Methylosinus trichosporium OB3b: one gene and its partner. Each later gene encodes a partner of the first gene's protein in a complex. Links are inferred from orthologs where the notes say so. Each region holds a gene or a part of one and is shown in the gene's direction. Other genes may lie near its edges. The genes, in order: CQW49_RS00590 and trxA.

What was found.
Region 2: the proteins of CQW49_RS00590 (region 1) and trxA are in contact, whole or in part, in an NMR structure (PDB 2IPA), measured with the Bacillus subtilis proteins. The link is inferred for Methylosinus trichosporium OB3b from one-to-one orthologs.

Annotation. Positions count from the first base shown.
Region 1 is NZ_CP023737.1:117,836-121,047, reverse strand. The notes cover bases 159-3,051. They hold CQW49_RS00590 (arsenate-mycothiol transferase ArsC), read left to right. Parts: upstream 159-1,323; coding sequence 1,324-1,779; downstream 1,780-3,051. Other genes in these bases: CQW49_RS00585 (MAPEG family protein), read right to left, coding at 2,580-2,990; CQW49_RS00595 (UPF0262 family protein), read left to right, coding at 801-1,319; hisD (histidinol dehydrogenase), read left to right, coding at 159-844. Also shown: more of hisD, read left to right, coding at 1-158; CQW49_RS00580 (winged helix-turn-helix transcriptional regulator), read left to right, coding at 3,118-3,212. UniProt on the Bacillus subtilis protein: Catalyzes the reduction of arsenate [As(V)] to arsenite [As(III)]. In vitro, can dephosphorylate para-nitrophenyl phosphate (pNPP).
Region 2 is NZ_CP023737.1:3,524,459-3,527,762, forward strand. Bases 22-3,006 are described here. They hold trxA (thioredoxin), read left to right. Parts: upstream 22-1,340; coding sequence 1,341-1,673; downstream 1,674-3,006. Other genes in these bases: CQW49_RS16820 (hypothetical protein), read right to left, coding at 22-1,000; modB (molybdate ABC transporter permease subunit), read left to right, coding at 1,757-2,452; modC (molybdenum ABC transporter ATP-binding protein), read left to right, coding at 2,449-3,006. In the rest of the region: more of CQW49_RS16820, read right to left, coding at 1-21; more of modC, read left to right, coding at 3,007-3,304. UniProt on the Bacillus subtilis protein: Participates in various redox reactions through the reversible oxidation of its active center dithiol to a disulfide and catalyzes dithiol-disulfide exchange reactions.

The DNA of each region.
Region 1 (3,212 bases):
CGTCGAGCGTCTGGTGATGGTGGTCCCCGCCCCCCATGGCGTCATCGATCCGCTGGTGCTGGCCGCCGCCAAGCGCGCCCATGTCGACGAGGTCTATCGCGTCGGCGGCGCGCAGGCGGTCGCGGCTCTCGCCTATGGCACCAAGACCATTCATCCCGTCGCCAAGATCGTCGGCCCCGGCAACGCCTGGGTGGCCGCCGCCAAGCGCCGCGTGTTCGGTCTCGTCGGCATCGACATGATCGCCGGCCCGTCGGAAATTCTGGTGCTCGCCGACAAGACCGCCAATCCCGAATGGGTGGCGATCGATCTGCTCGCCCAGGCGGAACATGACGAATCGGCGCAGTCGATCCTCATCACCGACGATGCGGCTTTCGCCGACGCGACCGCCGCGGCGGTGGAGCGCCAGCTGGAAACACTGTCGCGACGCGAGATCGCCACGCGCTCCTGGCGCGAGTTCGGCGCGATCATCGTGACGAAGTCGCTCGCCGATTCGATCCCGCTCGCCGACCGCATCGCCGCCGAGCATCTCGAGATCGTCTCGGAAGACGCCGAGGCGCTGGCCGCGAAGGTGCGCAACGCCGGCGCGATCTTCATCGGCGCCTACACGCCCGAGGCGATCGGCGATTATGTCGGCGGCTCCAATCACGTTCTGCCGACCGCGCGCTCGGCGCGCTTCTCCTCGGGCCTCAGCGTGCTCGACTTCATGAAGCGCACCTCGATCCTCAAATGCGACGCCTCCTCCATTCGCGCGATCGGCCCGGCGGCCGTCGCGCTCGGCGACGCCGAACGTCTGCAGGCCCATGCCCGATCCGTCGCCGTCCGTCTCGATCAGCGCGGAGCGTGAGGTGGACGCGCGCCAGCGGCTGATCTCGGTGACGCTCGACGAGCAATCGATCGGGCGCGGCGCCGCGGATCAGGAGCATGAGCGCGCCATCGCCATCTATGACCTGATCGAGGACAACAGCTTCGCGCTCGAGGGCCATGACGGCGGCCCTTACGCGCTCTTCATCGCGCTGCACGACGCCAAGCTCGTCTTCGACGTGCGCGACGAGACGGGCGCGAGCGTCGTCACGCATATTCTCTCGCTGACGCCGTTCAAGCGGCTGCTGAAGGATTACTTCCTCGTCTGCGAGACCTATTACGCGGCGATCCGCACGGCGACGCCGAGCCGTATCGAGGCGATCGACATGGGTCGCCGCGGCCTGCACAATGAAGGCGCCGCTCTGCTCGCCGAGCGGCTGAAGGGCAAGATCCGCTGCGACTCCGACACGGCGCGCCGTCTCTTCACGCTGATCACCGCCCTGCACTGGAAGGGCTGACGCCATGCCCGGCGAAGGCGAACGATCACGGCCGGGAGCCGTTCTCTTCGCCTGCACGCAGAACGCCGTACGCTCGCCGATGGCGGAAGCGCTGGCCCGGCATTATTTCGGCCGCGAAATCTATTTCGCCTCCGCCGGCCTGAAGCGCGGCGAGCCGGACGGCTTCGCCATAGCGGCGATGGAGGAGCTCGGCATCGACATCTCCCGCCACAAGCCGCACACATTCGAAGATCTCGAAGATTCCAACTTCGATCTCATCGTGACCCTCTCGCCGGAATCGCATCACAAGGCGCTGGAGCTCACGCGCACCATGGCGATCGACGTCGTCTATTGGCCGACCCTGGACGCCACGGCGGCGGCGGGCTCCCGCGAGACCATCCTCGACGCCTATCGCGCCGTGCGCGATTCGCTGTCGAAGCGCATTCTGGCGCTGCTGTCGGTCGAGCGCGGATCGGATTGAGGCCGTGTCGTGGAGTCGGCGCGTCATCTCTATTGGTAAATATCAAAGAATTTATGCGCTACGCTACCTCGCCGCCAGCTTAATCGATGTATTCAATCTATGAAAGAAATATATCATCGCGCTAGTAACAACCAAAGAACCCCACGCATCCATTAGATCATCAAGTTTGCACTCAGAGCACAGGCTGATTTTTAAAAAGTAAATTTCTATTGATGCCGCAACATAGATAACTAACGATACGATAATAATTATTATACAAAATATAGTCGCGCGGACAGATACAGGAAAGCTAATACAAACGTAACGCTCTACAAACTCTCTGTTGTCGCCAGTTTTATTTGAAATGTAACATGCAATCGTTCCGACGATTGTTATTGCAAGCATTATTATATCCTCATATAGATCAAAATCACGCCTATTATCGGCAAAAATATACTTATAGAAGTACGGCGCTTCGGATAATAAAATAAATGTAAAAAAGTAGATAAACCTCTCTTTAGACGACACAGCACCATTCTTAAATCGTAAAGCCAATTCTCGATCATTAATAATATTCATCGTGAACCCTTACCTCATGTATGCTGGATAATAGCCGATATCGATTCGAATCGATATCGGCCTCCGCTGCCGCCGAGACCCGGCGTATTTTGCCAGAGCGACGTGACGACTGATCGAGCACCACTGTATAGCCAAGCGATCGCTTATTTTAAGACCTATCATTCCCCGCTCAGCTCGGCAACTCAAGCCTCGCGTCTTCAATGGGGAGATTCACAACGAAGATACAAAGGATACAACGAAGATCACCCGCGCGCGAGAATGGCGAAGAGCAGCGTCACCTGACAGCCGAAGCCGATGAGGAACATCGGCGTCCTGAGCCAGGGAAGACCCAGCGAGTAGATGACGTAATGCGTCGCGCGCGTCGCAAAGAACAAAGGCGCGGCGATCGCCGTCGCCGTCGTGCCGCCGCCGACGATCTGGATCGTCACGGCGAGCACCGCGAAGACGAGGAGATTTTCGATCATGTTGAGATGCGCGCTCTTGGCGCGCTGCGCCCACGGCGCCCTGGTCGCAACCTCGTGCAACGGATCGCGAAAGGCCTCGATCGGTCCAAGCTCCAGGATACGTTGCAGAATATAGGGAATCCACAGGACCGAGGCGAGGCCGGCGGTCAGCACGGTCCAATAGAGCTCGGGGGTGAGGACGTTGGTCATCGCAATTGCGCTCCGTTCGGTGATTGGCGCGCGCAAGCTAGCCAGCAGCCTCCGAAACGTGAAGTACGCAGAAATGTCGCAGATAGTGCCCTATATTGTCGATACGGCAAGATTGGATACTAGGCTCATGCGCAAGCAGCGACACGTGGACTATGACGAATGCCCGATCGAGGGCGCGATGGACATCATCGGCGGCAAGTGGAAACCGTCGATCCTCTACCG
Region 2 (3,304 bases), 3.4 Mb from region 1 along the record:
GGACGACTGCGCGCTTGGTCGTCGCTGCGGTTCCTTGGGTCACCCACAGCTCTTGACCAGCAGGATTGTTGGCAATCACATTGGTCGCCACGAAATAGACTTTCGATCCGATTTTGACAAAAGGATCGTTGTTCGAGCCCCAATTGTAGAGATTGACATTGCCGAGCCGCTTGGTGCCCCCCTCCGTGCCGTCCGTGACCCATAGCTCACGGCTGTCCACCGAATTCGTCGTGACGGACAGCAGCGCGTAAGGCATCCCACGCAGCCGGCTGATGCTCCACACCCTCCAATTTGGGCTGGAAGCTGGTTTCAAGGATCTTGTTCGTGCAGCCGTGCCATTGGTGACCCAGAGATCGGGGCCGAACAGAATCCTGTTCCCGACAGTTCCGAGCCCCGGATAAATTGCGACGCCGCTCTTCCATTTGAGCACCTGCTCGCCCCCGATTCCGTGGGTGGCCCAGATATTGGAGCCGAAATCCGAGTAGATCGCGAAAGCGCCATTGGAGAACACCAAGGGATTCGCCGGGGGATGCCCGGCCCCATTGCCAGGTCCGGGAAGCTGGTCGGTGAGGATTTGCGTCCCGGCGGCCGTGCCGTCGGACGTCCACATCTCGTGACCCTGCAGTTTGGTCACCGCGGGAAAGATCGCCCTGTCGCCGATTGTCTCGAAACGCGTGTTACGCGACGCACTCCAACCGCCGCCGGGCGAGGACGACGCGGCGCCGGGGTTGATGTCCTTCAAGAGTCGCGTGCCGGCGGCCGCGCCATTGGTGATCCACAGCTCGCGGCCCGCCGCTTCCGAGGTATTGGAGAAGAGGACGTTGCCTTTGCCGACGCTGGTGAAGGAATAAGCGTCAGCTCCAGGGGCGTCGACGAGATCAATCAGCTTTTTCGTTGTCGCGCCATCGCTGAAATACAGCGCTCGATCGCCCTCTTTCGTCACCGCCTGGAACATTGCGACACAGGCCACGGCCACCGTCGCCGCCGTCGAAGCCGCCATCTTATGTCTCCGTCAAAGCGATCCCAATCGGGAAAAAGCCAAGTCAATTGCACCGTCTCAGCGAAAAACTATCGAACGACTATCGCCTCTGTCAATCGATGAATCGGCCGTCGCGTCTGGCCGCCGACGCGCTTTCATTCTGATTGCATCGACATGATACTTGCCCCAATCCAGAGTATGCCGAGTTTCGAGCCTTGCGGCGGTCGTCATCGAGCGCTGGAAATAGGCCGAGCGAAAATCTTCGTGGAGCCCGCGCGCGGATCGCTCCCCGCCCCCTCGCCTTGACGCCGCACGGCCCACTTCCTACTCTCTCGCCACGTTTCACTTCGAAAGGCGAACCATGTCCACGGCCATCAAAGTCTCCGACGCCAGTTTCGAAGCCGAGGTTCTGAAATCCGACCAGCCGGTCGTCGTGGATTTCTGGGCCGAATGGTGCGGGCCCTGCCGCACCATTGCTCCGGCGCTCGAGGAAATCGCCATTGAGCTCAAGGATAAGCTCAAGGTCGTCAAGCTCAATGTCGACGAGAATCCCAATGTCGCCGGAGCGCTCGGCATCCGCTCCATCCCGACCTTGATCGTCTTCAAGGACGGCAAGGCCGCCGCGCAGAAGGTCGGCGCCGCGCCCAAGGGCGAATTGCTGCGCTGGATCAATGGCGCCATCGGCGCCGCATGAGGCCTCGCGGCGCTGTGTAAGCTCTCGACGTAACGACGGCGAAGGCGTAAGGCTCCGAAAACGCCTTTCGGAGCCTCTCGCCTTTGCTCGACTTCTCCCCTCAGGAGCTGACGGCCATCGCCCTCAGCCTGAAGGTCGCGGGGACGGCCACCGTCGTCTCCCTGCCTCTCGCCATTTTCGTCGCCTATGCGCTGGCGCGTTGGCGCTTTCCCGGCCATGCGGCGCTCAACGCGCTCATCCATCTGCCGCTGGTGATGCCGCCGGTAGTGACCGGCTTCGTGCTGCTGCTGCTGCTCGGCCGCAAGGCCCCGATCGGACATTTCCTGGCCGAATATCTCGGCATCGTCTTCGCCTTCCGCTGGACCGGCGCGGCGCTCGCGGCGGCGGTGATGAGCTTTCCGCTGATGATCCGGCCGATTCGCCTCTCCTTCGAGAGCATAGACGAGCGGCTCGGCCAGGCCTCGCGCTCGCTCGGCGCCGATCCCTTATGGACCTTCTTCCTCGTCACCCTGCCGCTGGCGGCGCCCGGCGTCATCGTCGGCGCCATTCTCGGCTTCGCCAAGGCGCTCGGCGAGTTCGGCGCCACCATCACCTTCGTCTCCAACATTCCGGGCGAGACGCAGACCATACCGGCCGCGATCTACAGCCTCACCCAGACGCCGGACGGCGACGCCGACGCGCTGCGCCTCGCCGCCGTGTCGGGCGTCATCGCCATCGGGGCGCTGGTGCTGTCGGAGATCCTGCAGAAACGCGCCGACGCGACGAGGGCCGGCAGATGATCGCGGTCGACGGCCTGCGCCTGCGCCGCGGCGATTTCACGCTCACCGCCTCCTTCGCCAGCAAGGCGCGCATTCTCGCGCTCTATGGCCCGTCCGGCTCCGGCAAGACGTCGCTCGCGCATCTCGTCGCCGGCCTCGCGGCGCCGGATGCGGGACGCATCGCCGTCAATGGCGCCACGCTGGTCGACAGAGCGACGCGGCTGTTCGTTCCGCCAGAGAAGCGCCGCATCAGCCTCGTGTTTCAGGACGCGTTGCTGTTTCCGCATCTCGACGTGAAGACGAACATATTGTTCGGCCGTTTCTTCACCCCCGTCGCCGAGCGCCGCGTTCCTTTCGACTCTGTGGTCGAGACGCTCGGGGTCGCACATCTGCTGCGCCGCCGGCCGGGCACGCTCTCGGGCGGCGAGCGCCAGCGCGTCGGGCTCGCCCGCGCGCTCCTATGCTCGCCGCGCCTCTTGGTGATGGACGAGCCGATGGCCTCGCTCGATTTCGACCGGCGCCAGGAGATCATGGCGCTGATCGAGCGGCTGCGCGACGAATTCGCCATTCCGATCCTGCTCGTCTCCCATGCGGCCGACGAGATTTTGCGGCTCGCCGACGAGGTGGTGGCGCTGGAGCGCGGCCGCATCGTCGCGCAGGGCCTGCCGTCGGAGACGATCGCGGCGGCGAGCCGGGCGGTCGAGGGCGGCCGCTTCTCGGTGGTGAGCGCGCTGCGCGCGCAGGCGGGCGTGTTCGATTCGCGCTATGGCGTGACGCGGCTCGCGCATCCGGCCGGCGAGATCGTCGTGGCGGCGCGCGTCGCCGACGGCGAGCGGCCGGTGCGGGCGCTGATCAAAGCCACGGATGTGGCGC